Regions from separate parts of the Alicyclobacillus sp. SO9 genome, predicted to be linked through region 2. Evidence: riboswitches for the same ligand, from Rfam matches in the RefSeq annotation. Region 2 holds a riboswitch; each other region holds the start of a gene.

Region 1 (8,031 bases), 320 kb from region 2:
CGCGTAAGAAGACGATTTGGATTGATGCTGTGATTACCATCGTCGTTACAGTCTTCGTGATTTTTATCCGTAAGAATTTCTTTTCTCCGTTTGAAGCGTTTCTGACATTGATGGGTGTCAGTCTGGCCGCGTGGTCCGGTGTATTTCTGGGCCGGTGGATGAACAGGCACAGATTTAACCGGGACTTCTTCCAGCATCATGAAACTGGACAACCAACGAACTGGTATGCTCTCGGAAGCTGGGGCATTAGCGTTGTTGTTGGGCTACTTTTCACAACTACGTCAATTTATACCGGTCCACTGGCGAAAGGTGTCTTTTCGGTGAGTAATCTAGGTATTGTCCTCGCTTTCCTTGTAGGTATATTTCTGCAGAGTGTTAGGGAGCGATTGTTCGGCGGACCTTCTGAATACACTTCTTTCAGTGAACCAAGAGATGAGAAATCAGGATGAACATTCATATACTGCGCCACGGTGAAACAAATTGGAACGTCGAAGGTCGGATTCAAGGACAGCAGAATATTGGCCTCAACAATACGGGAAGACGGCAAATAGAGGCATTTTGTCACTACGTTATTGCCAAAAAAGTTGACGATAGACACGGGAATAGGTCATCTTTTCGCTACACTATCGTACTCACAAGTTCTCTGCGGCGAGCCTATGAATCCGCAGAAATTTGTTCACAGAGGCTAGAACTCCCGATGAAGATTATCCCAGAGTTTGCCGAACGATGTTTTGGACCCTTAGAGGGGATGAAGAAAGAAACACTCGTAAAGGAGTTTGGAATTGAGGATGTAGAAGCAATTGAAGATAGGTTTCATATTGAATCTCAGCAGAGATTTCTAAATCGACTGAACGGAGGTTTACGGAGAATCAAAGTGGCTTATGGGAAAGATCACGTCTTGCTCGTAAGTCACGGCAGTGTGATTCGCACCCTTGGGCTTCACAATCTGATGGATAACATGGAAAATCTCACAATTCAGCAACCAGTGAACCAAGAAATCATTCCAAATGGGCATGTTGTTCAACTTGAAAACTTTTAATGGGAGTTTTGTAGAATGTCGTATCCCGAACGAATTGTCTGCTTGGCAGCTGAAGTACCCGAGATTTTCTTTCAACTCGGTGCGCTTGACAAAGTCGTTGGTATTTCAGCCTATACGACACGGCCGGCCGAGGCCATGCAGATTCCAAAAGTCAGTGGATTTAAGTTTGGAAATATGAAGCGAGTTTTGTCTTTCAAGCCGGACGTCGTGATTTTGACTTCGGATGTTCAAAAAGACTTGGCAGCTGAACTTGTGTCAACTGGGGTTACGATTGTTCATTTTAATCCCCATCGACTTGATGAGTTGTTCAAGAATATCACCCTTCTCGGCAATCTTGTGAATGAATCTGAGAAAGCTGAGCAATTAAATGTGCGACTGCATAAGGAGCTAAATGACATTCAAACGATCGTTCAAGACAATCCCAATTCGCCACGGGTATATTTTGAAGAATGGATGGACCCTCTTATCTGTGGCACGGGGTGGGTAAGTGACTTGATTACAGCAGCCGGAGGACAGGATATTTTCCGTGAGAAATCCATAGAGGGTAGAAAAGCTGCCGAGCGCGTTGTGACAAATGATGAAGTACTGCAGGCGGACCCCGATATCATTTTTGCTTCGTGGTGCGGAAAGCCTTTCGATAGGTCAGAATTTGAGTCAAGGCCTGGATATAAAACTTTACCTGCTGTACAAAATGGACGTGTGTATGAGTTGAACAGTGAAATTCTCCAGTTCGGTCCGATGCTTTTTGACAGGTTGCATGAGCTCTCAAAAATCATTCAAACGGTTGCCGGATCTGATGTGAATTGGGGTTGAAAGTGTGAAATATAACTCTATTACTGTGAATGGAGGTATGGACGAATGAAAATTTATACTCGAGGCGGCGACAAGGGCAAGACGATGTTAATTGGGAGAGAACGCAGGTGGAAACATGACCTGCGAATAGAGTCTTACGGAACAGTGGATGAGGCGGGAGCTTTTATTGGGTTGGCGATGAGTGAATTGGATATCGAACGCGATCGCGATATCCTTGACGTACTCTCTGATGTGCAGCAGACTTTATGGGATGTGGGGGCAGATTTGGCTGCGTCGCCGCAGGCTGGAGATTATGCATTTCGGACTTCAGATATGGCCGCAGCAACACTAGAACCGCACATCGATCGGTTTAAAGAGGAAGCAGATGCAGTTACCAAGTTCATTGTGCGGGGTGGGGTACGAGCTTCAGCCGCACTTCATGTGGCCTGTACCGTTGTCCGTAGAGCCGAGAGACGAGTGGTGGATTTGATGCAGGTAGAGTCGATTCACGAACCAACGCTACAGTACCTGAACCGTTTGTCTGATTTGTTATTTGTCCTGGCACGTACGGCAAATGCCAGGGTTCATCAGTCCGACGTGCCTTATGAGAATAGCACAGACGTGTTTCGTGGTTGAGGAATGAAAACTCCAGTATTGGACGTCGATACACAAGGGTCATTGCTTTCTCCAACTTCCTATTGGGAGGCAGGAGAAGTTATTATTCGTTCTCTGCCTCGTGCAATTTCTATGCAAGGAGACCGTGGTTTTCGTAGTATCAGTTCATGTATCTATGGTGGGGGTCTACAAACGACGCAATACATTGGGAACTTTCAAGTTGAAAGATCTTATCGTTCTATGGAGCCAGAAAAGGATTTGCAAGACCGATTCAAAGAAGTGGGCGTACCTGAAGAGAAAATGCCCCTTGCAGCCGGGTTTCTTACTGCCGCATCTGTTCTCGATGCTGGCTGGGAAGTAAGAACAGGAGAACAGTGGGAGCTGCTTACCTGTGTATCTGTCGGTACGGCCAATAGTGTCAGAATACCGATGGCGGCAAGTGACGACCTGAACCGGTCTTACAGTCCTGGGACTATCAATATAATTACACTGATTGCAGGGGTCGTACGACCTGAGGCTTTGGTGGGAGGCGTTATCACAGCCACTGAAGCAAAGACCGCAGCACTCTATGATTTGAATATCCGAGTATCTGATGGAAGACACGCGACGGGGACATCTACAGATGCAATTCTCTTAGGAAGTACACAGCGGGCACTAGTTCGTCATCGTTCTCTAGATGATGAGAAGCCGATGAATGAAATTCAGTATGCAGGACTGGCAACAACGTTTGGGCAAGCCTTAGGAAGTGCAGTATACAATGCGGTTCTGCATGCTGGTACTCGTTACTTACGGCGGTGAGAGACCAAGGTTCATTGAGCAAACTGTAAATTGACAACTACTATTGATTGCAATAGGATAAAAATAACTTGATAACATACTTTTCAGGTGCTCCAATGAAGTGGAGATAATAGGGAAACCGGTGAGAATCCGGTACGGTCCCGCCACTGTAATCAGCACGAAAGCAGCTCGATAACACTGTCCTTTGAGGATGGGAAGGTATCGATATTGTCTGCGCTGAGAGTCAGGAAACCTGCCTGGGAAGTCAACCAAGACCCTTCGCGGAGAGGCGTCGGTTGTGTACGAGGCAGCGTCCCAATCACCTCTATACTGCTGCTTTAGTAGAACATAACCAACGGATGCTCTGTCGGCAGACAGAGCATTTTCTTCGCAGGGAAATTGGCATCACATTTCTCTGGGAGGAAGGAACATGAACGAAATTCGCAAGTGGACAGTAGGCTCAATCGTAGTTTTTGGAACAACAGCTTTAGTAGTAGGTTGCGGCACGCCCCCCAAACGCTCGGCAAATGCAACTGCCAATACCACCGGTCAATCCACGCCATCAGCCAACGTAAAGAACACCACTTATCCCCTCACCATCAAGGACGAGGCAGGGCACACGAGGACAATCCCGAAACAGCCTCACCACATTGCCTCAACAACAGAGGGAACGGATGAGATTCTATCGGCACTGGTTCCCAAAAAAGATGTCGCGATGGTTACAACTTATGCAACAAATCCGGCATATTCCAATGTCATCCATTGGGCCAAAGGAATCACGGCCATTCAAAAAGCAAACGCCAGCCAAATTCTAGCCGTTCATCCCGATCTCGTTTTGGCAGCTTCGTATACGAAGGCGGGTGTGGTGAGCCAGCTGACACAGGCTGGTGTTCCCGTCTTTGAATTTACGCAGTTTCATTCCATATCCGGTATTGAAAAAAATATCAAACTGACCGGCAAGCTTGTAGGGGCACAGCCGAGGGCTCAGAGACTTGTGGCGAAAATGAATACGGATTTGGCGAAGATTCAAACAGCAGTAAAAAGGAAAGAGAAGCCAACAGTTTTAGACTATAGTTCGTATGGCTTCGCTGCCGGAAAAGGGACGACCGTGAACAGTATCATTGTGGATGCGGGCGGTGTGAACGCTGCAGCAAAGGTCAAAGGATGGAATAAAATCACGGATGAAGAGATTATCAAGATGAATCCGCAAGTGATTATTACGGCTAACAGTGACAAGAGATTTGCGAACAAACTTCTTCACGATTCAAAGCTTCAGACAGTGCGTGCTGTGAAAAATCATCGCGTGTATGCGGTGAGTGGTGCCAGTCTTTCGTCGGTGTCTCAATATATTATCAAGGGAGTAAAGGATGTCGCTCATGTTCTTCATCCATCAGTTTCGTTGCCTACAATTACATTTACGAAAAATGAGTAAGGAAAGAATCACCTGTTCAATGCAATTGGAAAAGGAGGTATACTGTGCCAGTCACGCTTATCATCGGGGGCGCACGCAGTGGGAAAAGTTCTTTTGCAGAGCGCTATGTTCAGAGATTATCCACCACGGAGAATCGTTCCGTTACGTACATTGCAACAGCGCAGGCGCTGGACGACGAAATGGCAGCACGGATTGCACAACATCAGTCACGGCGCCCTTCACACTGGATGACCATTGAAGAACCGCTGAACGTACCACCTGTACTGGGTGAGCGACAAAGTTCGATTATTCTCATAGATTGCCTGTCATTGTTGCTTAATAACTGGATGTTTCTTGGCTCGCAGAGCAGAGATGAAGGGGATTTCTGTTTGGATGGTACCTCTCGTCCGGGATTGGTCAAGGCGTCTTACGGTGATGGGGATGCAGGGGTAGCATCCTTCAAACAGCGAACTGAGGACCTTGTTCATGCGCTACAAGAACATCCACGTCAGGTCGTGGTGGTCAGCAATGAGGTTGGCGAGGGAATTGTTCCAGTGGATGCGATGACCCGTCTTTACCGTGATAGGCTGGGGGTGCTCAATCAATCTGTTGCTGCCGTTGCGGATGTTGTCTATCTGATGGTAGCGGGTATTGCGGTAGACGTTCGGAAGTTGGGAACCCCGTGGTAAATCATTTTATGGTAGTCTTGATAGCAATGTTTGTGGACAAGGTAGTAGGTGACCCTCAGGGGTTGCCTCACCCTGTTATTTTCATTGGGCGCTGGATTTCATACTGGGAACGAAAGTGGAACCTCGCTCCCTACAGTAGTCATCCACGCACCCGGCTAGCATTAGGTGCATGTCTAACTTTTTTGACGGTTGGATTATCATGGTTCATTCCTTTTCTGGTATTACATTGGATTTATCATATCCAACGAATCGTATGGATGATACTGAATATTTGGCTCATTTCAACAACCATTGCGTGGAAAGGGCTCGCGGATGCAGGGAAGTCTGTTTATCACGCCTTGACACAACAGGGACTAGAAGCTGCTCGTATAGAAGTTGCAATGATTGTTGGACGAGATACTGAGCACCTTTCCGAGAGTGAAGTAATTCGTGCCACAGTCGAAACTGTGGCAGAAAACATTGTTGATGCGATTGTATCTCCTGTGTTTTTTGGTGTACTTGGAGGTGCACCTTTGGCTCTGGCTTTCAGAGCCGCGAATACCCTGGATTCTATGGTTGGATATCGAAATGAACGCTATTTCTACTTTGGACGCGCGTCTGCCAGACTAGATGATGTGCTGAACTACCTACCGGCGCGTTTGACCATCATTCTCTTATCTGCCGCCGTCTACGTTTCTCGTCTTTCCTTAAAGGGGGCTTGGAACATGCTCCGCAGAGATTCGCCTCATCACCCAAGTCCGAACGCAGGCATACCCGAGAGCATGGTAGCCGGTGCTTTATCTGTCCGACTGGGCGGCACGAATTTCTACCAGGGCGTTGTAAGTGAACGTGCAACAATGGGAGATAGCGTCCGTCCTTTGTCCTCGATGGATATCCTCACTACGATGACACTGATGCACCGCGTGTCCTGGTATATCGTCATTCTGATAGGACTTATGATTGGGGGTGGGCTGTTGTGTCAAAATGGATGTCATTTTTGATAACGCTTCCTTTGCAAACCGGGAAAAGAATCCTGCTCGCAGTCCAATTCCTAACGATTATCCCAGTTCCTCATTTCAGAAACGTGTCCGAAAAAGATATACGTGAGACAGCACCTTTCTTTCCTTTGGTAGGAGCATTGTTAGGCTTAATATTGTGGGGAATACAGGACACCCTTCGCCTTAGTTTTCCAAATATCATCAGCACGACTTTGTCTTTGATGGTGTATACGTTTCTCACGGGAGCTCTTCATCTGGATGGTCTCATGGATACCTTCGATGCGCTAGGTAGTCGTAAGTCGACGGATAAGGCACTGGAAATCATGAAGGACAGCCGTGTAGGAGCCATGGGCGCAATCAGTGCCATTGTTGTCTATCTAGGAAAGGCAGCAGTACTCTATTCGCTTCCGGGCAATGCTTGGGGTGTTGTTATCGTCGTGCCAGTGTTATCCCGGTTCGGCATGGTAGTCGCGATGGCAATCGCTCCATCTGCACGCGGGAAAGATGGACTAGCTGGAATGTTTGCACAAAAAATTTCCTATCAGTCCCTCGCGTATTCAATCGCGATTACTGGCTTGCTCTCAATTGGACTGAATTCAGTCTTCTTAGGTCTTGGGTTAATGCTTGGACTGATTGTGCTGTCAATCCTCATTACGGTCTACTTAAGCCATCGATTTGGCGGAATGACCGGAGACACTTATGGTGCGTTAAATGAAATTTTAGAATGGTTGGGCTGGGTTTGGGGTTTCTACATATTTTTTCATGGCTGAGGAGAGCAAGTTTATGACTGAAGAATCGTTCAATCACGGTGGAATGATTTATCATCAAGCAAAGCAAATGGGGGTTCATCCCACCAACGTCTTGGACTTTAGTGCGAATATTAACCCTCTCGGACCACCAGTTTCCGTTACAACTGCGATCCAACGTGCGCTTCCAATGATAGTTCACTATCCGGATTCAACCCAAAGTGAAGTAAAGAATACTTTAGCAGATTACTTTGGTCTCAGGAGTTCACATTTCTTAATAGGCAACGGCGCGAGTGAGATCATTGATTTGTTGTTCAAAGCGTTGAATCCAAAACGTATTGTTGTTTTTGAACCGGCTTTCTCGGAATATAAAAGAGCAGCAAAAAGGCATGGGATTCCTGTGTTGCAAGTTCCTTTATGGAAGACCCAAGACAACCTCTGGCGAGTACAGGGCAAATCCGCACCAAATCCTACTGAACTTTATAATTACGAAATGCTGAAACAATCACTTAGACGCTACACGTTGGTTTTGCGTACAGGGGATGTAGTGGTGTTGAATATACCCCATAATCCAACGGGTCTTTGCTTTCACTTAGATAGTTGGTACCTGTTGGCTCAAGAATGGATGCAACAGGGGGTTCGTGTCATTGTAGATGAGTCTTTTCTCGATTTTCTATCCGATGAAACAAGGTATACAGCTATACCGAAAGCGACTGATTCTGAATCGCTATTTGTTGTTCGTTCTGCAACAAAATTCTACGCTATACCAGGACTTCGTTTTGGTTTTGCTATTGGCTCATCGACGTTGTTTCAGAAAATAGAACGGTATCGTGACGGGTGGAGTGTAAACCAGTTGGCCCAGGTTGCTGCTTCTGCTGCATATAAAGATAGAGAATTTCAAAGACAAACACATCAATGGCTTGAGACAGAACGGGCACATGTTGTACGACTATGGGAAGCCCATCCGAAACTGACCTTATATATG
Region 2 (8,031 bases):
TCTCGGGTAGACACGGTTGTTATGCGCCTCATGTTCAAGAATAAGGAAGCTAACAGAATCATCATTAAGAGAATTAGACTGACTTCATAGGAAACCCGCCATTGATGTGTACGACGAATGAGAAAAGCTGCGACAGCAGGAAAGATAACTGCGCCAACACCGTAAAGCCCGTGCAGCCAATTGAAGTACTTAGATTGCAAGTGCGGATCTTCTGTCATTTCAGGCACAACGTGGTTCACACCGATTTCCAACCAACCGCTGCCAATCCCTCCGAGCAAGAAAGCGAACAGGAGCCCTGTATAGCTCTGCAGGAGAACCGTGAAGAGCAGGGATACCGCCAGTGTTCCCCCGCCGCTTAACAACATGATTTTGGTCCCGAACCTTTGAACAAACGAACCCGCCAGAAAACTTCCTGCCAGATACCCAAGCGAGTTCGAGACAAAGATATTTCCGACCTGTAGATAACTGAGGTGCCAATCCTGCTGCATCAATGGCGCCGAGACACCCTTCAAAATGTCTAGGGCGCCAAACAGTACCATGATGGAGAGTGCCAGACTGTAGGCATATCTATGCTGCGAGAAGTCCGCGGTGCGGTGCAACCAAGTCACTCCTTCAGAAGTAAAATGAACTCATTCGAAAATACACGAGTAAGTCACAGCATAAAAGAAGGTACAAGAGGAGTAAAGTCACATTGGTCATTCTAGCACCACACTGGTAAAATATCTGTTAGTCACATTATTGACATAAAGAAGCTGTGGAAAGGTGAGCCTGAATGGGACAAGCAATGGCATGGATTAATGAAGCGTTTATTATCTCCAGTGCAATTGTCATGGCGTTTGGCTGGAGAATGATTCGCCAAGGCAAGAAAGAGGTACACAAGCGACTGATGTTGACAGCCTCTGTCTTGGCAGCACTATTTTTTATTACTTATGTATTGAAGACAGTCATTTTTGGAGACACCATGTTTGGCGGCCCCACGTCCATTGAGCCAGCCTATCAAGGATTTTTGCAGGTTCATTCGGTGCTTGCAACCGTCATTGCCATTCTCGGTATTATTACACTCCGATTTGCATTTAAAGGGGTTTTCCACAAACATCGCAAAATTGCGCTGTGGACCGTAAACGGCTGGTTTATCACCGCAGCCACCGGATTAGTTGTGTTCCTGTTGCTGTATGTAGTGTATCCGCCTGGACCAACAACCAACGTACTGCACGCTTGGCTGGGCTAAGCATGTTGTGCTGAAGCTTTGTTGTGCAAACTTGCTTGGCGTACGCCTCACGGCTGGCTGCTCACGTGAACTTGGGCTTGCCAGCCGGGGGTGCAACTGATACGGAGAGAACTGTCGAACGGATCGCGAAACATTTTCACATTCATATGAAACACCTCCGCTACCGCTTCCGGTTTCAGCACTTCTTCAGTTTTTCCTTGTGCATAGACGGCTCCGTGATTTAGCAGTGTCATATGCGAACAGTACTGAGCTGCCAGTTCCAAGTGATGTATTGCCAAGACAACCAAGTATCCTTCACTGGCCAGTTGACGCAACAGCTGTAGAATTTCAACTTGATAATACAAATCCAAATTTGAAATGGGCTCATCCAATACCAGCACTTCTGTCTCCTGAGCAAGACACCTGGCAATGGCTGCTCGCTGACGTTCCCCTCCAGAGAGCTGTCCCAGAGGTGTATGTACCAGTTCATCGAGATTCAACCGATGGATGGCTTGATTGACAGCCTGTTTCGATGAGATATTGAAACCTCCCCACGGACTTTGGTGAGCGTACCGGCCCATCTCCACGAACTCCCTCACCGTAAAGAGCACATCAACCGGCACCTGTTGCGGCAAATAAGCTAACCTGCGCGCCCGCTCTTTTGCATTGAGCTTCCCCAATAAATCACCATCCAACCATACCCGCCCGCTGTCAGGGCGTTCCACACCGGACACCAGCTTCAAAAGTGTTGATTTGCCTGCACCGTTGGGACCGATTACACCCATTAATTGCCCAGGCTCCCACACCGCTGAGATATCCTTTAGGGCGGTCCGAAAGTCAAGCGCTTCGATTCTAAGGGTACTCATATTTTTCGCCCCTGTCCGCCAAATTGTCTTCGCAATAAATACAGAAAAAACGGTGCACCTAAACAGGACGTAATAATGCCCACATTCAATTCTTGAGGCAGCACAATCGTTCGTGCAATGACATCAGACAACACCAGAAGCACTGCACCGCCAATGGCTGAGGCGGCAATTAAGACGCGGTGTACAGGACCCATCCAAATCCGAATCAAATGTGGCACAATCAATCCGACAAAGCCAATGACGCCGCTGACACTGACACACGCAGCCACTACGAACGCCGCGGTAATCAAGACAATTTGCTTAATACTTTGCAAGGGAACTCCAACACCTTCCGCCTGCTCCTCCCCGATGGACAAGATGTCCAGGGCACGGGCTTGGGTTAGATACACCACAAGCCCGACACCGGAAAAGACCGTAATCATCAGTGCATGGCCCCACGTACTTCCGTCAAGTCCCCCCATGAGCCAGAACAGGATGGCCTGCATGGTCTGTAATGGAGAAAGTGACAGAGCCAATGTGACCAAGGCACTGGACAGCGAACTGACAGCAACTCCCGATAAGAGCAATGAATGCACCGCTGTACGCCCGGCAATGGTCCCTAATCGGTAAATCAGGAAAACAGCAACAAGTCCGGTAACGAAAGCGCCTGCCGGCGTCCACCACTGGCTGCGGGAAGCCAATCCCAGGCTGATAACCACGACCGCGCCGAGGGAGGCGCCGCCAGAAACACCGATAATAGCGGGATCGGCCATTGGATTGCGAAACACCGCCTGCAATGCGGCTCCGGTACTCGCAAGCCCGGCTCCAACCATCGCTGCCACCACAAGGCGCGGCCAACGGATGGCTCCCATGACTACCGCGTCAGATGTGCGCTGACCGCTGAAGTATGCCCACGAATCCATTACGGCTTTTCCCACTGAAATATGCATGGGACCCAAATCCAGTTCGAGAAATGCAGCCACAACCAGGGCGGCAGATAAAACAGTTATCCCAACGCCGGCATGAAGTCGTTTCATTTTGTCAATTTGGGAATGTTGGCCTTAGGGTGCAAATCCTTGGCAATATCCCTGACTCCTCTCGGAAAGTATTGTGACAGGCTGTTTAAGTCTGCAGGGGGAACTGCGTAAATGCGTCTGTTCTTGACAAAATTGACGTCTTGCAGGGCCTTGTCATGAAGCAGTTTCTGTTTGTATCCCTTGTCTGTGCTGGAAATAATCATGACATCCGGATTCCACTTGACAATCTGTTCATCCGTCACTTTTTTCCAACCCGTGACACCTGCGGCTGCGTTGACCCCCCCTGCGTCTCTAATCATGTCGTTCACAGTCGTTTGACTGCCTGCGGCGTCCCCGTAAGAACTGTCGCTGATAACTGTCGGCTTTTTCATGCCCTTGACCGCATTCCCAATCTGCTTCAACTGCTGATTCATTGTCTTGATGAGTTGGTTAGCCTTTGCCGGTTTGTCAACTAGTTTTCCCATTATTTTAATATTTTTCTCAATAGCCTTTTGAGAGTTAAAACTCGCGAACTCATAGGTCGGGATTCCTGCCTGTTTCAACTGTTGAACAACACCTGACTGTGTGTACGAGGCAGCCAAAACCAGATCCGGATGCGCCGCAATAATCTGCTCAGAGTTCGCTTGATTAATCTTCGGTATCCCTTTCACAAAGCTCACAATATTGGATTGATTCGGATCCGCTGAAAACTTTGTCACCATCGCAATCTCACTCTTTGGAACCAGTCCGGACAAGATGGTGTCTGTACCCAAAGTTATGGAGGCAATGTGCTTGGGGGCCTTTTTAATGGTAATCGTGTGGCCCGCCTGGTCTTTCACAGTCAAGGGAAATTGGGTCTGTGCTTGCGGGGTCTGTCCCGCCTGTCCGGTTGCAGTTCCAGTTGAGTTTGTCGCAGTCTGGTTTCCCGTACTGACTTTGCTGTGACTAGCAGCTTGATTTACGGTTCCGCACCCCGCAACCAACAGGGCCGTTCCAAGAGAAGCCGAAATAACTGCTGCCGTTTTTCTGTTCATGAAAAAACCTCCCACGTATTTGTTCGAGACACAAAAGCTCTGAACAATGATTTCCGTGGCTTCGAAGAAGAACGCGGACGGTCAGGCAATCCGCACTCTTCCCCCTTCATAAGGAAAACCCTGCCATCACGGCAGGGTTGTGGTCGGTAGTTGGTATGTACCTCTGGCCACTCACCTTTTCCTCGAAGGCTTAAGCACACGCTGGCCTCTAGGCAGGTCTCCTGGCTCACAGCCACTCTAGTTGGCGCCTTCCCATTTCCCTTCGGAAACAGTGGCAGCCATGAGTATTGGCTGTTTACAGTGGCGGGACCGCGCCGGATTTACACCGGCTTCCCTATTCTCCCCTGACACGATGAAACGCTCGATGCAAAAAACCTTCACACCTAACAGTTGTTCATCCATTGGGGCACCCAAAGGCAACAAATTGTGATTTTATCGTATGCCAGGACCAGAGCCTTGTCAATGCTTCCACTGAAGCGAGGTTTCTGGATTTGCTACAAGACGTCCATAATACTTCATCGCTTGGAAGTTGTGAATCTCTCTGCAGATGTGCTTCATCATCTGCAGAACCTGACGTTCATGGGTTGGATCCGGGCTCCAGTAGTAAATGTCCATACGGAATACTTCTCCGTCATTGTCCCAGCGCGTATATTCAATGTTACTGGCAAGGCGAAAACCATTCTTTTCGTAAAACCGAATTCGTTTGCCGGTATCTGCGTTCTCCTCGTCCTCCGGCTCGACTTCTGCTATGAGTAACTTGCCTTTGGACTGAAAATCTCCTATGACCTGCCCGCCAATGCCGCGGCCTCTCGTACCTGGGTAAACGAGTAAGTAATCCAAAAATATAAAATCTGGATATTCCGCATACATCACCAAGTAATCTTCTGTTTCGCGTTTGCGATAGGCCGGCACGTGCTCCAGTAATGCCTCCATCTGGTTTACGTCTTTTAGCTCATGCTCTGGAAAGTAATCTGTCAGCTTCTCGTACCAGTCCATCCGTACCCCTCCTCGCGGTCGTCGGCCTTGTGAACACATCCACGACAGAACAGCAGCGTGCGTGTGGCCCTTCGAGGAACACACTCGTTCACAAGCCAAGCTCGAATTGGAGTTAGTTTCTGCTCTCACAAGCAGACTTATAAAGGCAATTTACTCCTGTTATCCGGCGTGTCTTCCAATTGCTTTCGCCATTTCTCAAGCCACGCCCGTTTTCGGATCTTGTCTGGAAACAAGCCCCTTGGACCAAGTTCGCTGAGCATGAAATGAAATGCCTCCAGGTGGTCTCCCAGCACCAGTCGTTCCCAAGGTTTGCCGTGTCTCTTCCCGTGCAACTCCCGCTGAAAGCGATTTTTGGACATCACATTGACTGGATGTACTGCTGCAACTTGAAACCCGGCCAGGATGGCCTTCACCTGTGCCAAAGGGGGAACTGCCAAGCTGTGTGCACCAATTGCTTCAATGACTTCCCTGTGCATTGCGTGAGGAACAGCGGTCATAGATGCGGCACCCAGGTCTTCTCGTTCCAGCGCCAGATTGAGAAACCTTCTGACCACAGTCACAGTTCCTGCTTGTTGACGAGTGGACATCACTTCGTCCAAATCATTTAACGCCACATCGGCTCGATCCATAGCGTGCACAAACTCCCGCAAGATTTGCGGCCCGAGAACAATGTCTCCATCAAGAAACAAATAACGTTGCGCTTGCCGCGTCAAATAGCCAACACCTCTGCCTACATCATGTCCCAGCGGCTCACCAATGCAAACCAGAGATGCGCCGTGGGCATTTGCAATCTTCCGACTTCTGTCAGTGGTCCCGTTACACACCACATGGATGTCATTCAGTCCGCTTTGCTTCACGTTTTGTATGACCTTACCAATCGTTTGTTCTTCGTTGTATACCGGAATCACGGCAAGGTTCAGCACTTCGCTGTGCGGCACAATGCCGCGTCTTACGGCCAGTCCTCTGCCTGCAGTCCATGGCTGAAACTGCGTTAACTCGGAGGGATCCGCAGTGATGTCCTCCTGAGGCGGTCTAGGCGGTCCATCCGGACTCACCCCAACGGTATCTGCCTCCACTTCCAAAACATCTCGCTTCCGGTCCAAATCTGTATAACCTGCCCGTGCGCCCCGCTGTTCCGTCAACAGTGAAATGGCTTCAAGACAATCGCCTACAATGAGACGGGACACTGATTTATCTTTAGGTCTTTTCCGTACCGGGTTTTTCGCGCCTACCGGGACTAAGTGGACTGCACTGACGCGGAGTCCTGCCATGTGCGCCTGAACTTGTGCCACAGGCGGCACTGAAAAAGCCTTCCAACCCAATTGTTCAACGGCCCTGCGGCTAAGCGCGTGCGGCACCGCAGTCAGGCTGCTGGCGTTCAGGTCGTCTCTGTCCGTGAGAATATTCACAGCTCGTTTTGCAACAGCTGTCATGTGAGAATAGTGCTTCATCCCGGGCATTGGATACCTGTTCAAGGCGATATCAACCCCGCCGTCTACAGCTTGCACATAGGGTTCCAAATCTGCAGGAGAAAACAGCATGTCGCCGTCTATGACGACGCATACATCACCCGTCGCTACAGATAAGCCGATGGCACGGCCAACATCGTGGCCGAGGCTCTCTGTAAATTCAATTAGTCGTGCCCCCGTTTCTCTTACAACCGCAGCCGTTCTGTCTGTGCATCCATTGGCTACGACCACAATTTCCGGTTTTCTCGGCCATCTTTCCAGCTTCCGTATCAGTCGGCCGATTGTCTTCTCCTCATTGTAGGCGGGAATTACCACGCTTAGCTGAGTGCTCACTGTCTCACCCCTTACCAGCCGGACCACGACCGCAGCCAGTCTGTCGCCTGCGCAAACCGAGCCGTGTCTGGATGATGGTCAAAGCTTCCTCGCTGAACCGTTGTTCTTTCAACCCTTCGCATGATATGCCGTCTCTTCTGCGGAAATGAAAAGAACCCAAAAATCAATTGCCTTTCCGGCTGAAGCAAAGGTTTGACTTCTTCATAACCAGCAAGAAGCCAACCCATGGCGTCTGTGTTACAATCTGCCGTCCGAATTAAAGCCGTGGCAAGTTCTGAGTAGGAACAGCCGGGTTGCACGCGATGCCAATTGACGAGGACCACCTTGCCTCCAGCAACAATCACGTTTGTATCACTGAGGGCTGAATGTGTCAGAACTGGGTTCATGACTGCATTGACAAATATCTGGTGCGTCCTGGAATTGCGTACAAGTTCACGACCCTCGTCACTCATTAATGACAGAGCCCGGACTTCATTGGCACTGTTCAGCTTGCGTCCAGCAGGATTCGGCACCTGGTGCAGGCGCGCAAGATTTCTACCCAGTTCCTGATAGTTTTCGGCTGTACGGACTAATGAAATTGCAGTTCCGTCCACCCAGTCTGCAACAATATATTTTTTCGAGCCGAAGACAGTGACAAACCGCTCGGCTGGTGTCTTGTGGTAGCGAGGCATCGCTGTATAACTGCAGGTATAGAGCTGTTGGAGCCTGTGTTCCAAACTCAGCAGTCCCACTTGTTGCTTGGGAATCTCCTTCAGGAAAACATCTCCTGCAGTGGTGTGTATGCGATACGCAGTACAGTCAGGGCGATTGGACGTTACAGGGCAAACCGCGGTCCCAACAAGTCCATATCGTTCCAGCACAGGCCTCATTCTCTCCAATTCGGTATGATGCAGTGCCTCCATGTGGCTGAGACCTCCTTTTCCTCATCCTATGTTCTACGCCAACGAGGCTTGATGTGTTCCAGGATTTACTCATACGGTGCAGCATGTTTTTCGGTACGCAGCAACCTAGGACACCTTAGGAGATTTGTCAATTTAGTGAAAGTTTCCCTTGTGCAACAACGTTTCAGACGATACTCAGCTGCAGTGCCATCAATCTTGAAAGACTGACAAACCGCACTGCAAAAGGTTT
Region 3 (8,031 bases), 330 kb from region 2:
TAAGTCGGGAATCTGTGAAAATTCACGGTAGATAATTGGATGAAAGAATAGGAAGGTAGTGTTCGGATGACAAATAAAAAGCGGAATATGTTCGTCGGAATGTCCGTTTTATCGTTAGTGGGATTATTAGCTGGCTGCGGGACAACAGGTGGGAACAAGACGAATTCTTCAGCGAGCGCAAATAGTACTACCAGTGGGAGTAAGACTCCTGACTATGCCAAGGCAACGGGCACCATTGTATGGGCGGCTCCGCCTATTACTCATACTGGCGTTCGCAAGACTCTCATCAAAAAATTCGAAGCCAAGTACCCTAATATTAAAATCACGTTGCAAAACCAGAGTTTCAATACAGACACGGACAAGGCGAGTTTAACGACACAGATTGAGGGTGGGTCTTCTAGCCCTGATGTTTATATGGGTGACGTGGTTTGGCCGGCCCAAATGGCAAAGAACAACATGGCCGTAGCGTTAGACACAAAGCTGCCCAAATCCTTTTGGACACGTTTTGCTTCTGGATTAGTGAAAGGTGCCACATACAAGGGACACGTCTATGCAGCGCCCTTTTATGTCGACTCAGGATTTCTCTACTATCGTAAGGACTTGCTCAAAAAAGCTGGAATCTCCTCCCCACCGTCAACATGGTCACAGTTAAAGAAAGACTCTGAAATTCTACAGAAGAAAGGACTCGTAAAATACGGATTTGTCTGGCAGGGAGCCTCTTATGAGGGACTGACATGTGATTTTATGGAGTATTTATCAGATGCCGGCGGAAAAGTTTTGACCAACGGGAAACCATCCGTTAACTCTCCACAGGCCCAAAAGGCCTTGACGTTCATGAAAAGTTTAATTACCAGCGGTGTATCCCCGAAGCCGACAGATACCTTCAAAGAGAGTCAGTCGATGAACGTCTTTAACCAAGGAAATGCAGCTTTTCTGCGAAATTGGACCTATGCTTGGTCTAACTCTCAAACGTCAAAGAACTCCAAAGTCGTCGGAAAAGTAGGCGTCACCGTGCTGCCAACGTTTAAGGGGGCCAGTAAGCATTACAGCACCATTGGCGGGTGGAATTTGTACGTTAATCCGCACAGCAAGAACATGTTGGCAGACTTGGCGTTTATCAACTGGATGACAGGTACACAAGCACAGACTATCCTAGCCACAAAGTTCTCTGAATTACCTACAAATGCCACAGTTGAAAATAACCCTGCTGTAAAGAAAGTCAGCCCCGTATTCAACATTGTAAGTAAAACTACATTTGTTTCGAGGCCCAGTCAAAACCCGAGTTATGCTGCCATTTCGCAGGCCATTTACCAAAATGTGAACAGTGCATTGTCAGGCGGAACGACTGTTAAGGCTGCCCTCAAAAAGGTACAGAGCCAGATTAAGAACACTCTCGGCGGCGGTCTATAAGCGAACAACGGAAGCAGAATTGAGGGGCGTCGTTCGCGCGCCCCGCTTCCCTTTCTGGAGGTGAAAGCATGAGTCAAGCAGTCGCCGCCCCAAGCGACTTGAAATATACGGATCGCCGGTCAGGATACCTGATGTTCCTGCCAGCCGGTTTGATTATAGCCGGTATCACCATCTTTCCAATACTTTATTCTGCCTATATGAGCCTGAATCACATCCAGTTAACACAAGAGGGATTGAAGGCGCATCCGGCAGGGCTGTCCAATTACAGCCTATTGGTTCACAGCGGTGTATTCTGGCACAGTGTGTGGTTCACTACGTACTACGCGATGGTAACCGTCGTGGTGGAGCTCCTGCTCGGAATGTTGATTGCTTTGGCTATCAACGGGGTTCAGCGCTTGAAGGACGTCTCCCTTGTTGTGATGCTCATCCCGTGGGCTCTTATCACTGTTATCTCGGCGCAACTGTGGTCCTATATTTACAATGGTGTGTACGGGGTCCTAAATTATATCCTGCAATCCTTGCACCTAATTGGCGCGCCCGTTACATGGTTGGGCACGTCGACAAGCGCAATTATTGCGATGATGATTGCGGATATCTGGAAGACAACGCCTTTCGTGGTCATAATCTTGCTGGGCGGACTGCAGATGATCCCGGTAGAATTCTTCGAAGCAGCCCATATCGACGGTGCGAATCGTTGGCAGATTTTCTGGTCCATAACGTTTCCGGCTTTACGCGGCAGCATCGCCCTTGCTGGACTGTTCCGTATCTTGCAGGCCTTTGGAGTCTTCGACCTTCCCTTTGTCTTGACTGGAGGCGGCCCCGGTACAGCGACTCAATCATTGGCGATTCTTGGTGAACAGGAACTGTTCAGTCATTTTCGCTTTGGCGTCGGATCGGCCATAGCTGTCAGCACTGTTATCCTTGTCTTGCTCTTGTCCCTAATCTTCCTGTCAGCGTTTCGTTCGCTCGTAGAGGAGGATGCCGTATAATACAGAGCAAAACTCAACGCGTAGTCGGTTATGCCGTTTTAATTTTCTTTTTGATAATCATTTTGTCGCCGTTTTACTGGATGATCATCACTTCGTTTAAGCCAATCAATAGTATCAGTGCTTATCCGCCGACTCTGTTTCCCCAGCACTGGACCTTTAGCCATTACACTCAAGCTTTCGGGGAATTTCACTTTACGCACTACATCGTTAACAGTGTCGTTGTGGCAGTAGCCACAACCTTTCTGGTATTGATGTTCGCGAGTATGGGCGGATTTGCAATCGCTCGCCTTCCTGTTCGGGGGAAGACACCGGCTTTAATCACACTTCTCGTGATTTCTATGTTTCCCCCGATTGCTATCGTTACGCCGCTTTATGCGATGATGCGAGGGCTGAACTGGCTCAACTCTTATCAGGCCTTGATTATTCCCTATACGGCATTTAATCTGCCCTTTGCTATTTGGATTCTGCGCAATTACTTTCTTCAAGTACCTGGTGCATTGTACGAAGCTGCGAAGATGGACGGAGCCAATGCATTTCAAACCTACTACCGCATTTTCCTGCCGGTGACGACACCGGGGATGTTCACGGCAGCCGTGTTCACCTTTGTAGCCGCCTGGACAGAGTTCTTCATGGCGCTCGTCTTCAATCCTTCGGATTCTATGCGTACAATTCCGGTAGGAATCGCACTGTTCAGCGGCCAGTACAATGTGCCTTACGGAACGATCTTCGCAGGCTCGGTAGTGTCTGTCATCCCTATCATTATATTGGTTATTATATTTAGAAAATGGATTGTTTCAGGCTTGATGGCCGGATCTGTAAAGGGATAATGCGAATGACAAATTACGTTTTTCAAATTGGGACAGCAGTTTGTGAGCAGTTATGGACTGAATCGGTACCCTCTCTTCACGAATACTGAAGAGAGGGTACGAGATTATTTTTCACCTCGACAGATGAGATTCTAAACCGTACCGAAAAACTGTATGAAGAAGGGGAATCTATGAAAGTTGTTGTTGCTTTGGATTCATACAAGGGAAGTTTGACCGCTGTGGAAACCTGTAATATCGTTGCCCAGGCTGTTTCGGAAGCGATACCGGAAGTTGAAGTCATCAAAGTTCCAATGGCTGATGGAGGTGAAGGGACACTAAGCGCACTGGTTCAAGCTTCAGATGGTTTCAAAGTTCCTTTGAAAATCCTTGGACCTCTCCTGCAGCCAGTAGACACATATTACGGTGTTCTAGGTGATAACAAGACAGTTGTCATTGAGGCAGCAAGTATTGTTGGGTTGACGATGATTGAAGAAAGTCAACGTGATGTGATGAGAGCATCCACCTACGGTATGGGGCAGACCCTGAAATCTGCCTTGGATGACGGGTATCAAAAGTTTATATTTGCGCTTGGTGGAAGCGTGACCAACGACGGCGGGTTTGGATTTCTACAAGCACTTGGGGCGAAATTTCATAATGCCTCCGGTAGAGAACTAGAACCCATTGGAGCGTCTTTACCCGAAATCTCCAGCATCGATTTGATTGAATTAGACAAACGTCTCTCTGATTGTGAAATTCATGTTGCGAGTGATGTGGATAATCCTCTGTGCGGAAAACACGGAGCTTCTGCGGTCTTCGGTACTCAAAAAGGCGCCACAAAAGAAATGATAACATTCTTAGACAACGGGCTGGCCAACTATGCATCATTATTAGAAACCGCTTTGGATAAAACCCTTCAAAACAACCCTGGTGCAGGTGCCGCCGGTGGTTTAGGTTTTGCCCTCATGGCAGTAGGCGGCAGGGTCCAATCCGGTGCTAGGTTAGTCGCTAACGCTACGTCTTTAGGAGACCAACTAGAGGGTGCGGATTACGTTATCACTGGTGAAGGTCGTACTGATGAACAAACACAGTTTGGTAAAGTTCCAGTTGTAGTCGCTCAGATGGCTCATGAACATGGCGTAAAACCAATCTTACTTTCAGGGAGCTTGGATGGACACTTGGAAAGTTTGCAGTCTCATTTTGTAGGTCTTTATTCTATTATTTCTAGACCTATGACGACCTTTGAAGCGATGTCCAATGCAAGTTCACTCCTTCACTTTGCAGCACGAAATCTCGCTACGCTATTGCGTTGACAATACCCATGACAGACATCCTCGTAAGGATAGAGCTATGCATTTATTTCAAAATGGTCTATCCATCTTGCTTTGTTAAGGAAACCGTGAGAGGGAAAGGTCGTGCTTTTTAGGAATCGAGATCATTATGAGCGTACAGATTAAAGGGAATGGATGGGTTAACTGTTCATCTATTATCTACATTGTGATTACAAACGTGGTATACTAACAGCGATGGCGACAGTCATTGTATACATCGACTAGACTATAAGCTTGAAGTGAAAAGATTCAAAAGGTTCTCATCAGATGGATGAGAGTAAAGAGGGAAACCGGTGCAAATCCGGTGCGGTCCCGCCACTGTAAAGGGAAGTCCTGATAAAAAGCCACTGAGCGCAAGCTTGGGAAGGAAACCAGGATGATGAACCTGAGCCAGGAGACCTGCCTTTTGAAAAACACCATGTACCTACGGTCGATAGGGGGGTGTTGGGCGAGCCTTTGTATTAGGCATCATTGCAAGACGCACAACTCCTCATTTGAGGAGTTTTTATTTTTATATGGCTTCGTATAACTCATAACTCGCGAAATTGAAAGTTTACGGTGGAGAGGAGAATACCATTGAACCGAACGGACAGGCGACCGCGAATTGTTATAGCGGGCAGTCATAGCGGGACAGGAAAGACCACTCTGTCCATTGGCCTGATGGCCGCTTTTTATCTGCGCGGATTTGTTGTGCAAGGCTACAAAGTTGGGCCGGATTTTATAGACCCGAGCTATCACACAGGAGTAACGGGCCGTCCATCCAGAAACTTGGATGCGTACATGTGTGCTCGTACTGTGGTTGAGGAAATTTTTTATCGAGGCAGCAACGATGCAGACATCTCTGTTATCGAAGGTGTGATGGGGCTCTATGATGGGAAAAGCTCTATGACGGAGACAGGGAGTACGGCGGAGTTAAGTAAATGGATTGATGCCCCCGTCGTTCTATGTATCGATGTTTCGGGCATGGCCCGTAGTGCTGCGGCCACCGTATTGGGATATCAAAAGTTTGATTCCGCCGTCAATATCGTGGGAGTGATTGCGAATTATGTCGGGAGTGCAGAACACTTCGGGCTAGTTCAAGAGGCAATTGAAGAGAGCTGTGATGTACCAGTGTTAGGTTATCTTCCGAAAGTAGCGGAAATCGAGTTACCCGAACGACACTTGGGATTAATTCCGGCTGTTGAACGAGGTGAACTTGATTCATTGTTTGACCGGTTGGCAAGTCAGATAGAAAAGACCGTCGATTTAGATGCAGTTCTTACAATCGCTGGAGCAGCCTCTCCAATGTCTCAGCCTACGAGCTCTATTTTTAACGAATCCGTCCAATCACGCTCTTCAATAAGTAGTGAGACCAGCGTCGGTAAAGAAACTTTAGGCAAGGTAGTCATTGCTGTAGCCAAAGATGCAGCTTTTAATTTCTACTATCCGGAAAATGTTGAATTACTGGAATCCCATGGGGCGGGCATTGTGTACTTTAGCCCATTGAATGGAGAACCAATTCCAGACGAGGCGAGGGGTCTATATGTTGGCGGAGGATTCCCAGAAGAGTTCGCACAAGAACTTGCTCATCAGACTTCGGTATTCGAGAATTTCAGAGACCAAATTCTGGAACACGAGCTTCCTACTTTTGCAGAATGTGGTGGATATATGTTTTTGTGCAACACTGTCACGACGCACGACGGAAGGACTTATCCGATGGTTGGCATTATTCCGGCAGATATCTCGATGGAAGGGAAGTTGGTAGGGTTTGGTTACAGAGAGGTAACGGCGATTCAAGACACCGTCTTGCTGCGAAAAAATGAAACCGCACGAGGTCATGAGTTTCATTATTCCTCCATCCGTTTTCGTGACGAAGTTCATGCTGAAATACACGTCGCATATAAGACTCTCGGATTCCGTGCTTCTACCTATGAAGGGTATGCTAATGGCAATTTGACAGCTGGCTATACCCATCTACACTTTGCCTCCAATCCACACATAGCAAAGAGATTTGTAATGACTTGCCGCAAATTTAAAAAATCTCCTCGGTTCAGTTAGAGGTCGGAGGGTTAAGTCCGCACACAGTGGCATTTTAGTCAAAGATGGAGAGGAAGATAAGGATTGCGGAGCTTGATGATTGTCGGCACAGCGTCGAATGTAGGGAAAAGTATTATCTGTACGGCCCTGTGTCGGATTTTCACACAGGATGGACTTCAAACAGCTCCGTTTAAAGCACAGAATATGTCGCTCAATTCCGCAGTAACACCTTCCGGGCGTGAGATCGGCAGAGCACAGGCTGTACAGGCGGAGGCTGCTGGGATTTTACCGAATGAGCATATGAACCCGGTCTTGTTAAAGCCAACAGGACATAGGACTCAGGTTGTTGTTCAAGGGCAAGTCTATGACACCGTTTCTGCGCAGCGATATTTCAGTAGTAACAAGGCCCGCCTGTGGGATGCTGTCGTAGAGTCATATCACTTTCTTTCTAAGCGCTATGATCTCATTATTATGGAGGGTGCCGGAAGTCCAGTTGAAATGAATTTAAAAGAGCGGGATATTGCCAATCTCAAAGCAGCAGAACTGGCAGACGCCTGTGTAGTGTTAGTTGCAGATATTGATAGAGGAGGTGTGTTTGCATCGGTCGTTGGGACGCTCCAGCTCATGACTGAAGAGGAACGACAGCGCGTAAAGGGAGTAATTATCAACCGATTTCGAGGAGATCCCGAACTTTTTGATGATGGGGTTAGACTGCTGGAAAGTTATACAGGGATTCCTGTTATCGGCGTCATTCCGTACGTTGCCAACATTGGTATTGAAGAAGAGGACTCGATGGGGTTGGAAAGGTTCCGTGAGTCAACAGAGCGGCAGACAAATGACCACAGGTTGCGAATTGGAATTATAAAACTTCCTCATATCTCAAATTTTACGGATTTCGATCCATTGTTCCTAGAGCCTGATGTGGATGCATCTTTTGTCACTTCGCCCCACCAACTCAGTGATGTTGATGTCGTTGTCTTGCCCGGAACAAAGAACACAATGTCGGATTTGTTGTGGCTTTGGGAATCCGGATTAGCGGAATTTCTTCAAGGGATGGATGAGAGTAAACAATTTCTCTTAGGAATCTGCGGCGGCTATCAGATGATGGGAGAACGAATTCGTGATCCCTATCATCAAGAAGAGGAGGATATCGATGAAGCTGTTGCACTAGGTCTGTTTCCGTTTGAAACAGTGCTTACAAAGGAAAAGCAAACCGTGCTCGTTGAAGGTGATCTGTCGAAAATCTATGCCGGAATCAAAGTCACGGGTTATGAACTGCACATGGGGAGGACAACTCATCTCCAGTCTTTAAGGCCGTTTGCCCGTATCAGACCGGCTCAGCACTCGGACAATGGACAGGTAGAAATTACACAGGGGGACACACTGCAGACGCGTCAGGGTGGTGCTGTAGATGGGGTAGTATCTGAGAATGGAAAGACAATAGGGACGTACCTCCATGGAATTTTACATAACGACGAATTT
Region 4 (8,031 bases), 620 kb from region 2:
ATGATTTTGTTCCAAAACGGAAAGGTCCTGAAACAAATTGTGGGCTTTCGTCCGAAAGCAGATCTAGTTGCACAACTTGCTGAGGTTGTTTCGCAATAATTTCGTGACGTGGATACGTGTAAATGGGAACAGAGCTTGATGAAAGCACTACTGAAGCCCATTACCACCATAAGCTCTGTGGCAGGACAATAAAGATATAAAGAAGCCTGTGTTCGTCAATTAAGCAAACACCTGGACGGAAAATACAGAGTAACCTCATTAGGGAGTTCGTTTGAGTGTAGCAAGCAGGCTCGACTTAACCAGGGATGGTGGTTCTACACACTTGGGTTTGAACTGAGAGAATTGTTAGGAGTGACACAGTGACCACGACAGCAGACAAGCAGTATCCCGAGCTATTCAAATCTATTCGCATTGGAAATTTAGAGCTTTCCAACCGAGTTGTGCTTTCACCCATGACTCGTACGAGTGCGACTGAAGATGGCCTGGCTACGGATAGAATGATTAAATACTATTCCAAATTTGCGAAGGGTGGATTTGGCCTCCTTATCACTGAAGGCATCTATCCCGACGAACTTTATAGTCAAGGGTATTTTGGACAGCCAGGCCTTGCGAATGACAAACAAGTCTTGGCGTGGTCTAAGGTCACAGCAGCAGTTCATGAGAATCGGGCTCGAATCTTTGCACAGTTAATGCATGCGGGAGCCATTTCCCAAGGGAATCGTTATAAGGATGTATCTATCGGGCCATCGGCGGTAATGCCTAAAGAAGCCAAACTTGAGATGTACGGCGGCAGCGGAACCTTTTCTGTTCCTAGAGAAGCAACGAAAGAAGAGATTCAACAGGTGATTCAGGGGTTTGCTGATGCTGCACGCCGTGCTCGTCAGGCAGGCTTTGATGGGGTTGAGATTCACGGTGCCAATGGGTACATCTTGGACCAATTTTTAACTGATTATGTGAATCAGCGAACAGATGAATACGGTGGATCCACGGCCAAGCGGGCTCGATTATTGGTGGAAGTAAGTCAAGCTGTACGCCAAGCAGTGGGTCAAGATTTTGTTGTCGGAATTCGTATCTCGCAGGCTAAAGTCAACGATTTTACTCACAAGTGGGCAGAGGGAGAAAAAGACGGAGAAATTATTTTCAAAAGCTTGGGAGAAGCAGGTTTGGATTATATTCACACGACCGAATACAACGCAAACCAACCGCCTTTCGGAGAAGAAGGTCCAGCATTGGCCGAACTTGCCAAAAAATACGGAAAGGTCACCGTGATCGCAAACGGGAATTTAGATGACCCAACGGATGCAGAGAACATGATTGCGAATAAACAAGCTGATTTGATAGCTCTTGGGAAAGCGGCCTTGGCAAATCAAAATTGGCCCATCAGGATCGCTCAGAATGAAACACTGGATACATTTGATGGGACTGTCTTGCAACCGACTGCGGTCGTAAAGGATAGCGAGCTGTAAATCGTAGGAATGACAGTACAAAAGGAGGAGTTTTCGTGGCCAACGTTCTAGCTGTGGTATCAAGCGGTTATAAGGATAGAGACTATCACACAGGTTGGTGGGGAGAAGAGTTGTTTGCTCCTCTCGGTGCATTAGAAAAGGAAGGTCACGTTGTTGATTTAGCCTCACCTTTGGGTGGAAAACCAGAATTGGATGAAAGAAGCATCCTTCCGGAATATGACCCGAATGGGACATATAAGGCATTGTATGAATCCGGGCGAGCGGATGATACGCAGAAAATCAGTGAGATAAACCCAGAGAATTACGAAGTAGTTCTTATTGTCGGCGGCCACGGAGCGATGTTTGACTTAGCGAAGAATGATGACCTGCATCGCATCATCAACAGTGTATACGACCGTGGTGGCATTATTGCTGCGGAATGTCATGGGCCATCGGTGTTGGTTTATACGACAAGACCTAATGGAAAGAGCATTATCGCTGGGTTGAAAGTCACCGGTTATCCAGACGCTCTGGAACCGGAAGACGTTGTCCCATATTTACCATACAGTCTGGAACAGGAAATGCGAAAGATTGCAGAATACATTCCTGAACTCGATAAGAAGGCTTTCGCAGTTTGGGGAGATTCTCAGATTGTCACGAGCCGTGATCCCTTTTCCTCTGAACTTATGGGGGAAGAGCTTGTAAAAGCATTGCAAACCCGATAAGTTAACAGCTCAGTCACCATATCATGGGTGCCTGGGTCGGAGGTGGGATTCGTGATTCATAAGTTATTGCTATTCAATCTGAACGACCAGTCCAAAGAACCAGTGATACGTGACAAGACGATGGAATTATTACCAAGTGTACCTGGAGCAAAAAATGTCACTTTTCAACAGGCTATCGAGCAGGGTGAAATACAGTACCGGTATTTGATTACTGTAGATTTTGAATCGATGCAAGCTCACGACGAGTATATGGTGCATGAGAACCACGTCAGGTTTTCCAAAGAGTATTTTCGTCCGAATATCAGTGAACTGCTCATTCAGTTTTTTGAGTGACGCACAAAGCGGAGGAGAACATGAAATACTATCTTTTGTTAGTCCTGACCAGCCTCATGTGGGCTGGCAATTTTGTCACGGGTAAGTATTTAATCGGACACACGTCTGCACTTACCATTACAGATTTACGTTGGGCGATTGCAGATGTTTTGTTGTTACCGGTGGTATGGGTAGCTGATAGAAAACTCTTACCGCCGATTAGAGCGCTCGTTCCCTTGGCAATGATGGCACTGACGGGTGTGATTTCGTTTAACTTCTTTACGTACCTTGCTTTGCAACATACGACGCCGGACAATGTAGGACTGATTTCCGCCTTGAATCCGATAGCAATTGCTATCGCATCATTTATCTTCCTGCGAGAACGGCTAAGTATTCGTCAAATTGCAGGTATGGTTCTATCCTTTTTTGGAGTGCTTGTTGTTGTGACGAAAGGGCACTTGGCAGGCCTAGCTCACTTCCATGTGAATACTGGGGTCTGGTTGATGCTCGTGGCTGTCGGGAGCTGGGGACTTTATGCTGTTGCAGGACGGTTTGCAATGAAACATGTTTCTGCATATGGAGCAACCCTTTGGGCTGGTGTGATTGGCGTACTCTTCATGCTTCCGTTTGATCTGCCCACGCTTGCGTTTCAACAGTTGACGGTGCCGTTTTGGAGTTCAATCTTCTATGCGGCTATTGGCGGCACGGTAGTAGCAATGATCCTCTGGAACATTGGCATACAGCGAGTAGGCGGTACAAAGTCTGGTATATTCTTGAACTTTAACCCAATCTTCACGGCAATTCTGGCTTACGTGCTGATGGGCGAGACCATACACATGTCGCAGATTGTTGGCACGCTGATTGTCATCGCAGGCGTTTCTATATTCGCCATACAGCGACGTCAAAAGCAAAAGCCTGACAAGCATCTGTTGAAACAGCCTGCCTAGTTGGGATGCTCACTATGTGGCGACCATGAGTGGATTTACCAACGAGTCATAGAGTACAGGATAAGACAAGGGACAAAATACCCATTAAAATTAGGCACTGACGAGAGGAGCACTTACGATGAAAGTATACGTTTTACATGCCAGCATGTATGGACATACCATCACACTTGGTGAAGCCATTGCAGAAGGAGCCAAAGAGGTTTCTGGAGCAGAAGTCATTTTTAAGTCTGTTGACGAAACGGAACCTGATGAATTGAAGTCTGCAGACGCCATTATCTGGGGTTCTTCAGGCGTCTTTGGTGAGCCGAATCCAAAAATGTCGAATTTCCTGTCCAAATTAGGACAGTTGTGGTTCTTCGGTAATCTTCAAGGCAAGGTTGGCGGTGTCTATGCAACAACATCCACACATCACGGGGGTGTAGAGAATATCTGCAGAGCGCTACAAACTCCGATGCAACACCATGGGATGATTATCGTTTCGAATACAGGTCAGTTCAATGAAGATAGAGCAGTATACGGAAACCCGTATGGGGCCACAGCCGTGATTCCGGTTGAATCAGCAAAGGATGCACCAATGAATCGCCCTTCCGAGGCAGAATTAAAAATCGCACGAGAGTATGGTCGGTCTGTAGCCGAAGTAGCAAGGAAAATGACAGCCGAAATGGTACACGCCTAACAACATCAATGAACCGTTGCCTTTTCGAGGCAACGGTTCATTCTTGATAAGACCAGAAGGAACATTTGCATAAAGGGGTTACTGGAATTGGTTGAAAACAAGGTAGTTGTCATCACGGGGGCCAGTAGTGGTATCGGACAAGCTACGGCCATTCGTTTAGCACAAAATGGAGCAAAGGTTGTTTTGTCCGCACGGCGGGAGGAGAGGCTGACAGAGACTGTCGATCAAATTACGGCAGCGGGTGGGAAGGCGAGCTATTTCAGCGCAGATGTGGCTTCAATGGAAGACGTTCAGGCTTTAGCAGACTTTGCAGTCCAAACATACGGCACAATTGATGTTTGGGTAAACAATGCAGGGCTCATGCCACTTTCTTTCCTCAACAAACGTAAAGTTGATGAGTGGGATCGAATGATCGACGTGAATATCAAAGGGGTTCTCTACGGTATTGCGGCTGCCGTACCCATCATGGAAGAACAAAAGAGTGGGCATATCATCAACGTCTCTTCGGTTGCAGGACATCGTGTCGGCATGGCTGGAGCTGTTTACAGTGGAACCAAGTTTGCGGTACGTGCAATTACGGAGGGACTTCGTATGGAATTATCACCGACCTCGAATATTCGGGCGACGATTATCTCTCCTGGCATGGTTGAGACAGAGTTACTTACCACGATAACGGATGAGGATGCCCTGAATGCGTTGAAATCTCGGGCAACGGCACAGGCGCTTCAATCTGAAGACATTGCCGAAGCGATATTCTATGCAATCAACCAACCAGAAAGAGCATCTGTGAATGAAATATTGATCCGACCAACAACGCAGCTGTCGTAGTCGCAGACTCGTTTGAAAGGCGAGTTTCTCCTTGCGGAGCAGGGCGTTTGTCGATATTTCTGCAATAAAAATGTCCGCTATATCGGCAAAGTATATCATCGGGAGGAAGCCTTTAAGCGTTCAATAACCCATCGTGCAAAGATCGCTTTGAGCATGTATAACGGTACAGAGTATATAAACTTCCACGAGTACAGGACATACAGGTGAAACCTAACAAACAGCGGTTCCACCACAAATGCGACAATAAGTGCTGCGACCAACAATGCTACAATGAACGACTTCCATGTCCGAAAGTATTGGTAGATCAACATGTGCTCGACCGGTAAGACTGATAAGTCGACGGGAATGAGAGCTGGAATGAGAAACCATAGCAACTGATGCGGATAAGCCCAGAACAGTGAGTTTGTTCCCCATAAGTCGAGAAGGGACGAAATACACCCAATGAGCATGCCGTAACTGGCAATCTCATATATGCGATTTCGATCAGTTAATATCCACCAAATGACCCAGGGGACAACGGAAAGGGTAAGGAGAAACCACCACTGCCAAGAGAAGAGCGAGTGCTCAAGCCAGTAGTCATATGAGGTTAAGCTAAGATGTCGACGAGCTTGCTCCAATATCGCAAATGAATGCAATTATAAATCCCCCTGTTGTCTCTCTGTTTCTTATGGTGGAACAAGACCGTGCATTCATACGTGTCTATATGTGAAGGAACATCGAATTGCTGAATGTAGCGTGTGAAGTGACATAAATGTGTTGATAGACACCATATATAGTGCTAGAATTGCAAACACAACTTCATATGCGAACTTGGTGCCCAACTTTGTTGGGTGAAAAGGGAATCCAGTGAAAGTCTGGAGCGGTCCTCGCCACGGTAAGGTACGATGCAAGACTCTGGTGTTCAATCGCCAGCCACTCGAGTTAATCGGGGAAGGTGAGTCTTTGCAAATGAGTCCAAGTCCGGAGACCTGCCATGTTTGCAATTGAAAGTATGCCCACGAGGAGATGGGTAGGGCTTTGGAAGCGATCCACTTCGGATTTCATGTGGGAATCTGTTCAATCGTGACTTCAATAGCACTCCGTCCTCGATGGGCGGGGTGTTTTTTATTGCGCAAACCCAAGGAGGCGCTCAATGTGAGTATCCAGGAAGAACAAGCCGTATTGGACAAGCCATCGTCAATTCAGGTGGATTGGTCGAATCTGTTCAGCTTCACCGACATGAAAGAGGTCATTCACTCGGTCTGCCACGGTCTTGATGGTTGCCATCCAGAGGCACTGCTGAACGTTATACGAACGCAGTCTAGGGAGGGCATGTCTCAACAGGCCATTGTGAGGTTGGTCATTCAATTAGCGGTCGAAAAGACCTCGATTGAAGAGCCCAACTGGCAGTACGTTGCGGCTCGGCTACTGCTGTCGAGTATCTATCAAGAAGCTGCCGATAACCGAGGATTGGAGGCTTCTCCGTATACCGACTTTCATGCGCTCATTAAGAGACTTGAGGACATTGGTCGGTATGGAACTTACATTCGGAAGAAATACACCAAGGAAGAAATCAACGAGCTTGAGCAGTACATAAGGCCGGAACGTGACTTGCTGTTCAACTATGTCGGGTTAAAGCAACTTATGGATCGGTACGTGATTCGGGGGGAGAGCGCAGAGGTTCTGGAGTTGCCTCAAGAGTTGTTCATGGGTGTCGCTATGCATCTGGCGATGAATGAAGCGGGCAGGGTAGAGCGTGCCAAGCAGTTTTACGATGTCCTATCAAAGCTTGAAGCAACAGTTGCAACACCAACACTGAGCAATGCTCGCAAACCATTCCATCAGTTGAGTTCCTGCTTTATCGATATGCCGGAGGACGATCTCATTAGTATCTACGAAACGGATAAGGCCTTTGCCCGTGTATCGAAATTCGGCGGAGGGATGGGGATCTACGTTGGGAAGATTCGAGCACGAGGTTCAGCTATCAGAAATCACAAGGGAGCCAGTGGTGGAGTCATTCCATGGGTTCGGAATTACAACAACACAGCGGTGAGCTGCAACCAACTGGGGGTGCGCAGTGGTGCGGTCGCTGTCTATCTCGATGTTTGGCACAAGGACATTCAAGATTTCCTGCAACTCAAGACGAACAACGGGGATGAGCGACTCAAAGCACACGATATCTTCCCTGGCGTGTGTATTCCTGATGAGTTTATGCGGCGTGTTGAGTCACGAGGCAGTTGGCATCTCTTCTGTCCTTATGAGGTAGAGAAAGCTATGGGATTCCGTTTGGAAGATGCATGGGGTGAAGAGTTCGAACGTCGTTATCAAGCGTGCATTGACAACCCTGAGCTTGACCGAATTGAAATACCAGCTATCGACATCATGAAAAGGATCCTCCAGTCCACCTTTGAGACGGGAACTCCGTTTGTGTTTTTTCGTGATACGGCAAACCGGATGAATCCCAACAAACATGCAGGCATGATCTACTGTAGCAATCTTTGTACAGAGATCATGCAGAACATGAAGCCAATGCAGTTGACGGAAGAAACAGATGAGGATGGCAACATTGTGGTTCGGTACAAACCAGGTGAGTTTGTCGTTTGTAACCTCTCCTCGCTCAACCTTGGTCGGTGCAAGTCTCGAGAGGATATGGAACGTATTGTGGAAACGCAAATTCGAGGCATGGACAACGTGATTGACTTGAACTACTACCCAGTAAAACAAGCAGAAATGAGCAATCAGAAATACCGAGCGATTGGACTGGGTATCAGTGGGTATCATCAGCACCTCGCCCAAAACAAGTTTCTTTGGGAGTCTGAGGACCATCTAAGTCACGTCGACGAACTGTTTGAATGGATCAACTTCTTCGCTATCAAGGCCTCCATGGAACTGGCGATAGAGAAGGGCGCTTATTCACTGTTTGAAGGGTCCGATTGGCACACTGGAGCGTACTTTGATCTTCGTGGTTACCGCAGTCGACCAGATGGACCAGATTGGGACTGGCTTCGACATGAGGTACAGAGACACGGCATACGGAATGCATACCTGTTTGCCATTGCTCCGACAAGTAGTACAAGTTTGATTGCAGGAAGTACGGCAGGCATCGATCCTGTATTTGC

Evidence for each region. Region 2 has a riboswitch for cobalamin ahead of GI364_RS05475 (ABC transporter substrate-binding protein). Riboswitches for the same ligand answer to the same signal wherever they lie in the genome.
Region 1: linked by a shared signal. The riboswitch ahead of GI364_RS04095 (ABC transporter substrate-binding protein) and the one ahead of GI364_RS05475 (ABC transporter substrate-binding protein) in region 2 are both predicted to bind cobalamin.
Region 3: linked by a shared signal. The riboswitch ahead of GI364_RS04055 (cobyrinic acid a,c-diamide synthase CobB) and the one ahead of GI364_RS05475 (ABC transporter substrate-binding protein) in region 2 are both predicted to bind cobalamin.
Region 4: linked by a shared signal. The riboswitch ahead of GI364_RS08320 (ribonucleoside-diphosphate reductase subunit alpha) and the one ahead of GI364_RS05475 (ABC transporter substrate-binding protein) in region 2 are both predicted to bind cobalamin.

What each region holds. Positions count from the first base shown of each region.
Region 1 is NZ_CP066339.1:911,336-919,366, forward strand. Features, by position in the region: gene GI364_RS04070 (purine-cytosine permease family protein) at 1-449, shown strand, start outside; gene GI364_RS04075 (histidine phosphatase family protein) at 446-1,039, shown strand; gene GI364_RS04080 (cobalamin-binding protein) at 1,055-1,852, shown strand; gene GI364_RS04085 (cob(I)yrinic acid a,c-diamide adenosyltransferase) at 1,898-2,467, shown strand; gene GI364_RS04090 (adenosylcobinamide amidohydrolase) at 2,471-3,244, shown strand; cobalamin riboswitch at 3,313-3,499, shown strand; gene GI364_RS04095 (ABC transporter substrate-binding protein) at 3,654-4,655, shown strand; gene cobU (bifunctional adenosylcobinamide kinase/adenosylcobinamide-phosphate guanylyltransferase) at 4,700-5,323, shown strand; gene cbiB (adenosylcobinamide-phosphate synthase CbiB) at 5,332-6,303, shown strand; gene cobS (adenosylcobinamide-GDP ribazoletransferase) at 6,279-7,070, shown strand; gene cobD (threonine-phosphate decarboxylase CobD) at 7,084-8,031, shown strand, end outside.
Region 2 is NZ_CP066339.1:1,228,682-1,236,712, reverse strand. Features, by position in the region: gene GI364_RS05495 (MFS transporter) at 1-599, opposite strand, end outside; gene GI364_RS05490 (DUF420 domain-containing protein) at 773-1,228, shown strand; gene GI364_RS05485 (ABC transporter ATP-binding protein) at 1,276-2,073, opposite strand; gene GI364_RS05480 (FecCD family ABC transporter permease) at 2,070-3,089, opposite strand; gene GI364_RS05475 (ABC transporter substrate-binding protein) at 3,086-4,102, opposite strand; cobalamin riboswitch at 4,296-4,496, opposite strand; gene GI364_RS05470 (N-acetyltransferase) at 4,562-5,098, opposite strand; gene GI364_RS05465 (glycosyltransferase) at 5,236-6,900, opposite strand; gene GI364_RS05460 (phosphotransferase) at 6,912-7,802, opposite strand.
Region 3 is NZ_CP066339.1:901,258-909,288, forward strand. Features, by position in the region: gene GI364_RS04030 (LacI family DNA-binding transcriptional regulator) at 1-35, shown strand, start outside; gene GI364_RS04035 (ABC transporter substrate-binding protein) at 67-1,410, shown strand; gene GI364_RS04040 (carbohydrate ABC transporter permease) at 1,479-2,399, shown strand; gene GI364_RS04045 (carbohydrate ABC transporter permease) at 2,462-3,226, shown strand; gene GI364_RS04050 (glycerate kinase) at 3,397-4,515, shown strand; cobalamin riboswitch at 4,771-4,955, shown strand; gene GI364_RS04055 (cobyrinic acid a,c-diamide synthase CobB) at 5,110-6,570, shown strand; gene GI364_RS04060 (cobyric acid synthase) at 6,634-8,031, shown strand, end outside.
Region 4 is NZ_CP066339.1:1,847,006-1,855,036, forward strand. Features, by position in the region: gene trxA (thioredoxin) at 1-99, shown strand, start outside; gene GI364_RS08285 (NADH:flavin oxidoreductase) at 360-1,466, shown strand; gene GI364_RS08290 (type 1 glutamine amidotransferase domain-containing protein) at 1,502-2,170, shown strand; gene GI364_RS08295 (Dabb family protein) at 2,222-2,503, shown strand; gene GI364_RS08300 (DMT family transporter) at 2,524-3,429, shown strand; gene GI364_RS08305 (flavodoxin domain-containing protein) at 3,548-4,105, shown strand; gene GI364_RS08310 (SDR family oxidoreductase) at 4,187-4,933, shown strand; gene GI364_RS08315 (CBO0543 family protein) at 5,029-5,568, opposite strand; cobalamin riboswitch at 5,728-5,924, shown strand; gene GI364_RS08320 (ribonucleoside-diphosphate reductase subunit alpha) at 6,152-8,031, shown strand, end outside.